DNA from 3 places in the Halobacillus sp. B23F22_1 genome. Region 3 is predicted to be linked to each of the others. Evidence: riboswitches for the same ligand, from Rfam matches in the RefSeq annotation. Region 3 holds a riboswitch; each other region holds the start of a gene.
What was found. Region 3 has a riboswitch for S-adenosylmethionine ahead of msrA (peptide-methionine (S)-S-oxide reductase MsrA). Riboswitches for the same ligand answer to the same signal wherever they lie in the genome.

Region 1: linked by a shared signal. The riboswitch ahead of ACGTNH_RS12560 (methionine biosynthesis PLP-dependent protein) and the one ahead of msrA (peptide-methionine (S)-S-oxide reductase MsrA) in region 3 are both predicted to bind S-adenosylmethionine.
Region 2: linked by a shared signal. The riboswitch ahead of metE (5-methyltetrahydropteroyltriglutamate--homocysteine S-methyltransferase) and the one ahead of msrA (peptide-methionine (S)-S-oxide reductase MsrA) in region 3 are both predicted to bind S-adenosylmethionine.

The regions. Positions count from the first base shown of each region.
Region 1 is NZ_JBIEKE010000002.1:939,079-942,357, forward strand. Features, by position in the region: gene ACGTNH_RS12550 (AEC family transporter) at 1-261, opposite strand, end outside; gene ACGTNH_RS12555 (PH domain-containing protein) at 422-796, opposite strand; SAM riboswitch class I at 1,200-1,310, shown strand; gene ACGTNH_RS12560 (methionine biosynthesis PLP-dependent protein) at 1,384-2,508, shown strand; gene metC (cystathionine beta-lyase) at 2,501-3,279, shown strand, end outside.
Region 2 is NZ_JBIEKE010000002.1:998,931-1,002,209, forward strand. Features, by position in the region: gene ACGTNH_RS12800 (NarK family nitrate/nitrite MFS transporter) at 1-721, shown strand, start outside; SAM riboswitch class I at 887-990, shown strand; cobalamin riboswitch at 1,051-1,254, shown strand; gene metE (5-methyltetrahydropteroyltriglutamate--homocysteine S-methyltransferase) at 1,399-3,279, shown strand, end outside.
Region 3 is NZ_JBIEKE010000003.1:214,680-217,958, forward strand. Features, by position in the region: gene sppA (signal peptide peptidase SppA) at 89-1,090, shown strand; gene ACGTNH_RS16220 (RDD family protein) at 1,103-1,639, shown strand; gene msrA (peptide-methionine (S)-S-oxide reductase MsrA) at 1,690-2,163, opposite strand; SAM riboswitch class I at 2,284-2,405, opposite strand; gene ACGTNH_RS16230 (AIM24 family protein) at 2,492-3,190, opposite strand; gene ACGTNH_RS16235 (chromate transporter) at 3,265-3,279, opposite strand, start outside.

The DNA of each region.
Region 1 (3,279 bases), on a different contig from region 3:
TGTTCGTTTCTTAATACTTAGTGAAAGTAGATAAGCTGTGAGAAGAGCATAGCCGGAGAGCAGAATCAGCATGAAAAAATCCCCAAAAATATGTAATTCCTCAGAGAAGTTCATGGAAGCTAAGATCAAACAAGGAAGGGTAATATTTAAGACCAGCGGAGCTAGTACTTGTTCCGTTTGCTGTGGCAGCCAACCTGCTCTCTTTGATACAAAGCCGCTCAACCCTATGACATAAAGGGTAAATAATTCAGTCACTGCCATACACATCCCCCCTCCCTCCTTCCAATGTATGAAGGAACAAAATGAGGAGTGCCTTACAATAGTAGAAACTAGAAAAAGCTTACGCCATATTAGACGCAAGCTTTTATTAAACTTCCCTTTCAGCAATTGAAAGGGACTACTCTATTCTTAAAGCTCATTATTACAGTACATATTGAGCAAGCGTACGCTGTACGTCTTCAATCGGACTGTCTTTTTTAAACAGTTTTTCGATCGGAGCGGACTGACCTGAAAGCCAAATTTTTAATTCAGAATCAAGGTCGAAGCTGCCCGCCGTCTCTGTACTGAAGTGTGTAATGGTTTTATAAGGGATACTGTGGTACTCGACTTTCTTACCTGTCATTCCCTGTTTGTCTACTAGAATTAATCGTTTGTTTGTGAAAATGAATGAGTCCCTTATTACCTTATATCCGCTTTCTACTATTTCGTCATTAATTAAAACGTGCTTTAATTCCTTGCTCAGTTTTTCTTTATCCACTTCACTGGCATTGCCCATAAGACCGTCTAAAAATCCCAAAATATTTCCTCCTTAAAATCCGAGTTTCTTCCTATTATATATAACTCCATTATTTTTACAATTAGAATGGTTTCATTTCGGATAATTTTCGATTGGTTTTTAACTGCTATGAACAATTCTGCATAGTCCCTGACAACTTGTGCAAGAAGTAGCAATCGGATTTTTGTTTCTTTTCCTTATTTATAAGATACACTTACCGTTTAATCATTACCCTGCAATAATTATCAACTTTCCTCAAAAGGCAAAATTTATTCATAACTTTCTAATCCAGTAACATATCCTTCTATATAGGTTTATATTGATTCAATTTCTATATAAAATTCGCAAAATTCTATTTATACCCTTGTCAAACCTTTATCTGTAGTGTACATTAGGGTGAAAGAATTAAATAACGAATATTGATTTCTTATCACGAGAGGCAGAGGGACTGGCCCGTCGAAGCCTCAGCAACCACTGGTACGACCAGTAAGGTGCTAACTCCAGCAAGTTGATTCGTCAACTTGGAAGATAAGAAGAAGGATTTAAACAACAAAGTCTTCTTCTTATAAGAAGGCTTTTTTTATTTTTCAACGAAACGGGGAATGATCATGTGTGGTAGAAAAGCAGAAACAAAATTAGTTCATACAGGAAAAAATAACGGGGATGCTTCAGGAGCAATTAACGCACCTGTTCACTTTTCCACCGCCTATGAACATCCAGGGCTTGGGGAGTCCACTGGCTTTGACTATACAAGAACAGGCAATCCAACACGTACGCTTCTTGAACAATCCGTAGCAGATCTAGAAAAAGGAAATGCAGCCTTCGCTTTCAGCTCAGGTATGGCGGCCATTCAAGGGGCCTTATCCATTTTCAAAACAGGGGATGAAATTGTCGTTTCAGAAGACGTTTACGGTGGAAGTTACCGATTCTTCGACTATCTCTCCAATCAATATGGCCTGAAATTCATCTATTGTGACAGTAAGCGGCTCTCACAAATTGAAAACTACATAACGGAGCAAACGAAGGCGCTCTACATTGAATCGCCTACGAATCCACTCATGCACACAGCAGATATACCGGCTATTTCGATCATTGCTAAAAAACATGATGTTTTACTGCTTGTTGATAATACGCTTTATACTCCACTCCTTCAACAGCCAATTACTGAAGGTGCCGACATCATCATTCACAGCGCCACGAAGTACTTAGGCGGCCATAACGATGTCCTCGCTGGTCTAGTGGTTGCTAAAAATGAAGAATTGAGTGAAAAGATAGGTTATTTTCAGAATACGGCCGGGGCCGTACTATCACCCTTTGATTCATGGCTGCTTATGAGAGGAATGAAGACGTTATCTATAAGAATGGAAAAACACGAGAAGAATGCTGCTTTCCTCGTAGCGTTTTTAAAAGAGCATGAAGATATAACGGACGTCTTTTACCCGGGACGCGGCGGCATGCTTTCGTTCAGACTGAAATCTGAGTATTGTGTCGATCCATTTTTACGAAAGTTAGAAGTCATTACGTTCGCTGAAAGCCTTGGAGGCGTAGAGAGCTTCATCACTTACCCAACCACGCAAACACACGCTGATATACCAGAAGAGACACGTCAGCGCTACGGGGTATGTAATCGGTTGTTACGTTTTTCAGTAGGAATTGAACATGTCGATGACTTAAAAACGGATTTAGAACAAGCACTGGCCAGCTTAAAAAAGGAGGAAATTTACCATGACTAATCATCACACGTTTCAAACTCGTCTGCTTCACAATGATCACAAATTTGACCGGGAAACCGGGGCGGTAAGTGTGCCGATTCAGCAAGCTTCCACGTTCCATCAGGCTGACTTTGATAACCCGGGTATCTATGACTATAGTCGTTCCGGAAATCCTACAAGGGAAGCGTTAGAAGATACGATTGCTAATCTAGAAGGCGGTACACGCGGGTTTGCATTTGCTTCAGGAATGGCAGCCATTTCAACCTCTTTCATGCTTCTATCAAAAGGCGATCACGTTGTTATTTCAGAAGACGTATATGGCGGTACATTTCGAATGATTCATGATGTTTTAGGTCGTTTTGGCATTGAGCATACGTTTGTTAATATGACAGATCTTCACGAGGTAGCAACTGCTATACAACCGAATACAAAGGTATTGTATATTGAAACACCTTCCAATCCTTTATTAAATATCACCGATATTCAAGCTGTAAGTAAGCTTGCGAAAGCCAACGACTGCCTGACTTTTGTTGATAATACATTTATGACTCCTGCTCTACAACAACCGCTTGAGTTAGGTGCGGATCTTGTCCTGCACAGTGCAACGAAGTTTATCGCGGGACACAGTGACGTAGTAGCTGGACTAGCCGCAACCAACCATCCGGAAATTGAAGCACAGCTAGGCTTTTTGCAAAATTCCTTTGGTTCCATCCTGGGAGCGCATGATTGCTGGCTAGTGTTACGGGGATTAAAGACACTAGACTGCCGCTTGAAACAGTCATCCGAGTCTGC
Region 2 (3,279 bases), on a different contig from region 3:
GTTCATTTACGTGGTTCTTGCAGCTGTGTATTTTTATAACTTATATAAAATCTGGATAGTGAACCGTGATCATTTACGAAAAGGCGTCCCTGAAGAAGAACAGTATTCATTTAAACAAGTGGCTATTTTAGACTTCGCTTATTTTATTACTTTTGGCTCAGAATTAGCCGTTATTTCTATGCTGCCGATGTTTTTTGAAGCTACGTTTAGTATGGGAGTAGCCGGAGCTGGAATGATCGCCAGTTCGTTTGCCTTTATGAACCTCATCGCCCGTCCTGGAGGCGGTTGGCTCAGTGATAAATTTGGCCGTAAGAAGACTCTCATTATTTTGTTGGCCGCTACCTCCGTCGCTTATCTTGGAATGGCTCAGATCGGGTCCGATTGGTCGATTGTAGCTGCTGTTCTATTGACAATGACGTGTTCCTTTTTTGTACAGGCTGGCGAGGGTGCTGTATTCTCGATGGTGCCACTTGTGAAAAAACGCTTGACTGGACAGGTCGCCGGGATGGTTGGTGCTTATGGAAATGTAGGTTCTGTTTTATTTCTAGCCGTACTTGGCGTACTGAATCCTTCGCTGTTCTTTTTTGGAATTTCTATTATGGCGTTTTGCTGCTTTATCGCTTGTTTCTTCTTAAACGAACCAGGCAAAGCACATATCACCGAACTTCAGCCAGTAAAGGAAGAAGAAACGAGAAAATCTGGAAAAGAAGTGGCGATGTAAATTCTTTTAAAAGCTTGGGACAAAATCGAAGAGCGTACCGGGTACCAGGTACCGAAATTCCCACTTGGCACTTCGCTCTTTTACAGCTTTTCGGTACCAGGTACCCTGATGCTCCATTGACAGCTTCATCCTCCCATGCTAGTCTTATAATCAATTCAATAGAATCTCTTATTTCGAGAGGTGGAGGGACTGGCCCTGTGAAACCCGGCAACCGATCTACTTGATTGTGGTGCTAATTCCAGCAAAGCGAAGGCTTTGAAAAATAAGAGAGGTGCGTGTGTAAACCTCTCTCACCGAGAGGTTTTTTATATACACATGCTAGATAAACTAAATATCTTAAATCACTCAGGTGTTGGCTAAGTTCATAAGAGCTTATTCAGCTTAAAAGGGAAGTCCGGTGAAAATCCGGCACGGTCCCGCCACTGTTAGAGGGAGCATCCTGCAGCAAGTCACTTTCTTTTGAATAAAAGATGGGAAGACGCAGGAATGTGAAGATCTTAAGTCAGGAGACCTGCCTGGTGATGACGCACTACAACCTACGGGTAATAGGGAGGTGTTAGGACAAGTAATGGGATCAGTCTGTCTAAACAGACGATTTTAAATATGCTGTCATAACAATCTCTCTTTAAGAAGGGAGATTTTTTTATGGATTTTTTATTATACAAGGAGGAACCAGGATGACAAAAAGTTCAAATTTAGGCTATCCAAGAATTGGAGAAAAGCGTGAATGGAAAAAAGCATTAGAACAGTACTGGAAAGGAAATATAAGTGAGCAAGAGCTTCAAACTGAATTAGAAAAGTTAAGACTCTATGACCTTAAGAAACAAAAAGATCTGGGCATTGATTTAATCCCTGTTGGAGATTTCAGTCTCTATGATCATGTCCTGGATACAGCTGTGATGTTTGGCTTAATCCCTGAACGTTTTCAGCAGCAAGACGAAAATTCCCTGCATACTTATTTTGATATCGCTCGTGGCAATAAAAACGCTGTAGCTTCAGAGATGACAAAATGGTTTAACACGAACTACCATTACATCGTTCCTGAAGTTTCATCAGATTCGGAGCCAAAACTAGTAGAAAACCGACTGCTTCCCTACTTTTTAGAAGCAAAGGAAAAGCTCGATATTACAGGAAAACCGGTCCTTCTCGGTCCTGTTTCCTTATTAAAATTATCAAAAGGCTTTGAGGACAAAGACTTTGAGAGATTAGTTGAGAAACTCGTACCGTTGTACATACAAGTCCTGCAACAGCTAGAAAAAGCAGGAGCAGAATGGGTACAAATCGATGAGCCAATTTTAGCCACAACACTGACTAAGGATGAAATTAATGTATTTAAGAATGTCTATCAATCCATCGATCGTAAACTTTCCAGTCTGAACGTATTACTGCAAACATATTTTGAATCCATTGATTATTATGAAGAAGTTGTATCTCTTCCCGTAGCTGGAATTGGACTTGATTTCGTACATGATCAAGGGGCGAACCTGGAGGCAATAAAGAATTTCGGGTTTCCTGCAGAAAAAACGTTGGCAGCAGGCGTCATCAATGGGCGAAACATTTGGAAAGATGATCTTTCTGCTTCATTGACTCTGCTGGAAACGCTGCGTTCTTTCGTAAATGAGGATCGCTTAATTGTTCAACCTTCTTGCAGTTTATTACATGTACCCGTAACGGTTGAAACGGAATCTGAATTAGATCCGCAACTAAAGAATGCGTTGGCCTTTGCCGACCAAAAGCTGGAAGAGATTAAACTTTTAACAGAAGGCTTAAATAAAGGCAGAAAAACGGTTGAAGAAAAACTGACATTCCAAGCCGAATGCCGCGAACAATTATGGCAGTCTGAGATCAGAAATAACACAGATGTACAAAAGGAAGTCGAATTTTGGAAAGGCGTTGAACCAACACGCGAACAACATTTCTCTGAGCGCCAATCCATTCATCAAAACTTTTTTAACCTTCCTTTACTGCCCACTACGACAATTGGAAGTCTGCCGCAAACAACAGAAATCCGACAAGGACGTCTTAAATGGCGCAGAGGAGATTGGACGGATACTGACTATCAGAGCTTTATTGAAGCAAATATGAGAGAATGGATTGCACGTCAGGAGGAAATTGGACTTGACGTTCTAATACACGGAGAGTTTGAACGAAATGATATGGTCGAATTCTTCGGTGAAAAACTCGAGGGGTTTGCTTTTACAAAATATGCCTGGGTGCAGTCCTATGGTTCGCGCTGCGTGAAGCCTCCTATTATTTATGGTGATGTTGCTTTAACCGAGCCGATGACCGTGAAGGAAATCAGTTATGCTCAATCGTTGACCAAAAAGCCGGTTAAAGGAATGCTCACAGGGCCGATTACAATTTTAAATTGGTCTTTTGTGCGCGAGGATATCAGCGAATTCGATGTAACCAAGCAAATTGCTTTAGCGCTGCAAAAAGAAATTAGAGCTTTAGAAGAAAACCATATTCATATGATACAAGTTGATGAACCTGCTTTACGGGAAGGCTTGCCGCTTAAACCTAAGAAACAGCAGCAATACCTGGATGAAGCGGTCTAC
Region 3 (3,279 bases):
ACACATTGATCTTTTGAGTAACTATATATTAATTACCAAAAATTTGCTAAGCTAGTGGTTCAAAGCAATTAAGAAAGGATAGATAGATATGAAAAAACGTTTGATCGCTATAGGGATTGCTTCCGCTTTATTAATTATTGCGATCCTCATTCAAAGCATTGGCTTTTTAACATCAAGTACGTTTACGGAGTCTTCCCAAGGATTGTTTGGTGGAGACAGCAATAATGAGAAACCAAGAGAAGAAGTTATTGAAGAAGGCTCCTCCTCGGATCGTATAGCCCGTATATCCGTAGAGGGAACAATAATGAGCGGCCAGGGATCTAATCCTTTTATGGGAGAAGGTTATAACCATGAAGCTTTACTAGAACAGTTAGAAGCCATAAAAGAAGACCCTAGCATTAATGGAGTGTTGCTTTACGTAAACTCCCCAGGCGGAGGAGTGTTTGAAAGTGCTGAAATTCACGACAAGCTGAATGAATTAAAAGAAGAAGATAAATCTCTATATGTTTCAATGGGCGGTATGGCTGCTTCTGGAGGCTATTACATATCAACTCCAGCGGATCAAATATTTGCTTCTGAAGAAACATTTACCGGCTCATTAGGCGTTATTATGGAAAGCGTAAATTATGAAGAATTAGCCGATGAATATGGCGTTAAATTCAATACCATCAAGAGCGGCGAATTTAAAGATATTATGAGTCCAACTAAAGAAATGACAGAGGAAGACCGTGAAATTATTCAAACGCTTGTAGATGAGTCCTACCAAGGGTTTGTCGATGTCATCAGTGAAGGTCGTGACATGCCTGAAGATGAAGTAATAGAAATTGCAGACGGCCGTATTTATTCTGGTCAGCAAGCATTAGATAATGGCCTAATTGACAACATCGGATTTGAAGAAGATGCGTTAGCTGCCCTGAAAGAAGAAATCGGCGGGAATCCTGAAGTAATTGAGTACCAGCCTAGTGGAGAAAGGTTGTTCGGTATTCCTATCGATATGAAAAGTTTCCTGCCAACAAGCGAAGTAAAATGGATCAACGAAATGATCGAGAAACGTCAAGGTCCTAGATTAATGTACATGTATTCTGAGTAAAGGAGGAATTAGATGGATACAGTAGAACCCACCCATCAGCCCAATCACTTAAATCAAGCTGTGACATCAAACCTTAACGAAATCCACCGTATCGTATACGCTGGTTTTATTCCACGTTTTTTTGCTTACATCATTGATTTAATTGTAATTTGGAGTATCAATTCAATCATCACGCGCCCGCTTTTAAGAGTAACCAATCTATCCGAAGCCAAGCTTTGGATTGAGCTGTTAAGCGCCGCGAACATCACTCAATCGATTGTGTTTTTTCTTTATTTTGTATTAATGACTTTCTATTTCCGGGCCACATTAGGAAAAATGACTCTGGGGTTATCGGTAGAATCATTAAAAGGAAAGCACTTAACGAAAGGGCAGATTATTTACAGAGAGTTTGTAGGACGTTATATAAGTATGGCTGTTTTAGGTCTTCCTTATCTTGTAGTCATCTTCACGAAAAAGCATCAAGGGATCCATGACCTGTTTGCCGATACTTCTGTAATCAAAGACAGAATGAAGAAATTAAATCGAGAAATCGAATCTACTTTAGAATAAACATAAAAATCCGCTTCCTTTATTTAAAAGGAAGCGGATTTTTAATAAGATCAGCCAATGCCGCAAGCAAAGGAGCCATTCTTCTGAGCATACTTTTGATGGTATTCTTCCGCCTCATAAAATTCACGGGCCGGTGTAACTTCAGTTACGATTCTACGTTTAAAAATCCCTTTATTTGTCCACTGCTGAATTTTCTCCTCAGCAATGGCTTTTTCAGCTTCATTTTGGTAAAAGATAGCGGAACGATATTGATGACCAACATCGATTCCCTGCTTATTTTTAGTTGTAGGGTCATGGGCTTCAAAAAAGATATTAACCAATCCGCCATACGTAATGACTTCTGGGTCATATTCAATACGAATTGCTTCTGCATGGCCAGTTGTTCCTGTTTTCACTAGTTCGTAGGTTGGACTTTCAACATGGCCGCCCGTATACCCTACACGTGTATGTGTAATTCCTTCGAAACGCTCGAAGAAAGCTTCAACTCCCCAAAAACATCCTGCTCCAAAAATTGCTGTTGCCATTTGTCATCTTCCCTTTCCATTAACGCAACTTCCACCTAAGAGAGTTTGACGGTTCAAGCTACCAAAAAACCCCTTTTCTTATCCAGTATAAGAAAAGGGGTCGTAAATTTCCGTACGATCCTCTCATCTTCTAGAGTGAAATAACACTCTACAGGAATTGGCACCGTTCTCGTCAATCCTTAGATTAATTCGATGGTTGCCGGGCATCAAAGGGCCAGTCCCTCCGCCTCTCTGGATAAGAAGTTTCCGTTATAATTTTAAGTTATTTTATATATTACAATGTTTCAATCTCGAAGTAAAGGCGAATGCTTCATTTTTTTTGAAAAATTTATGAATTTCCATTTCCCGTTGTTATGACCTCTTCAAACGGCTGTACAATGACAAACCCTTCACCTTTAAACTCCATTTGAACAGATTCACCGCTCCCACGGCCAATAAATGTCTTTAGACTTACATCAGTACGAAATTCCGGCTTTAAATGTCCTGACCAGGCTACCGTCGCATTTGGATCTGTAATGACAGGATCCCCTGGTCGTACAAGCAAAGTTAATGGCTCATAGTGAGAAGTAATCGCCACCCTTCCCCGGCCCTCTAACGTCACGTTGAACAGTCCGCCAGACATCATGCCAGCTACTTTTTTCATTAATTTAATATCCCATGATATGCCAGGCTCAAAGGCAAGAAGATCGTTCCCGTTAACAGTAATGGATTCATTATTTAAATCAAAAATAGTAATCTTTTTCCCTTGATCAGCTAAGTATAGACGACCTTTTCCGGCTGCCTTCATCAAAGAACTGCCTTCGCCCGAGAAGGCTTTCTTAAACATTTTTCCCACACCATGTTCGAGTATCCCTTCCCTTTCAAACTTGATGGAACCATTATAGGAAATCATCGATCCTGCTTTGGCCCATACTTGATCAGAAAGGTTTACTTCTAATATACGCTCTGTTTCCAGTTCAAAGAACTCATTTTCAGCTTCATCCTGCTTCGTTTTTCTTATGAATTCATCAATCGAATAATTGCTCACGATCTCTCCCCTTTCCTGTCTCGTCCTTATTGTATACGAGAAAGAGGGGATAAATGATTCATTAAGTTAAACATTTATCCTCCTAGAAA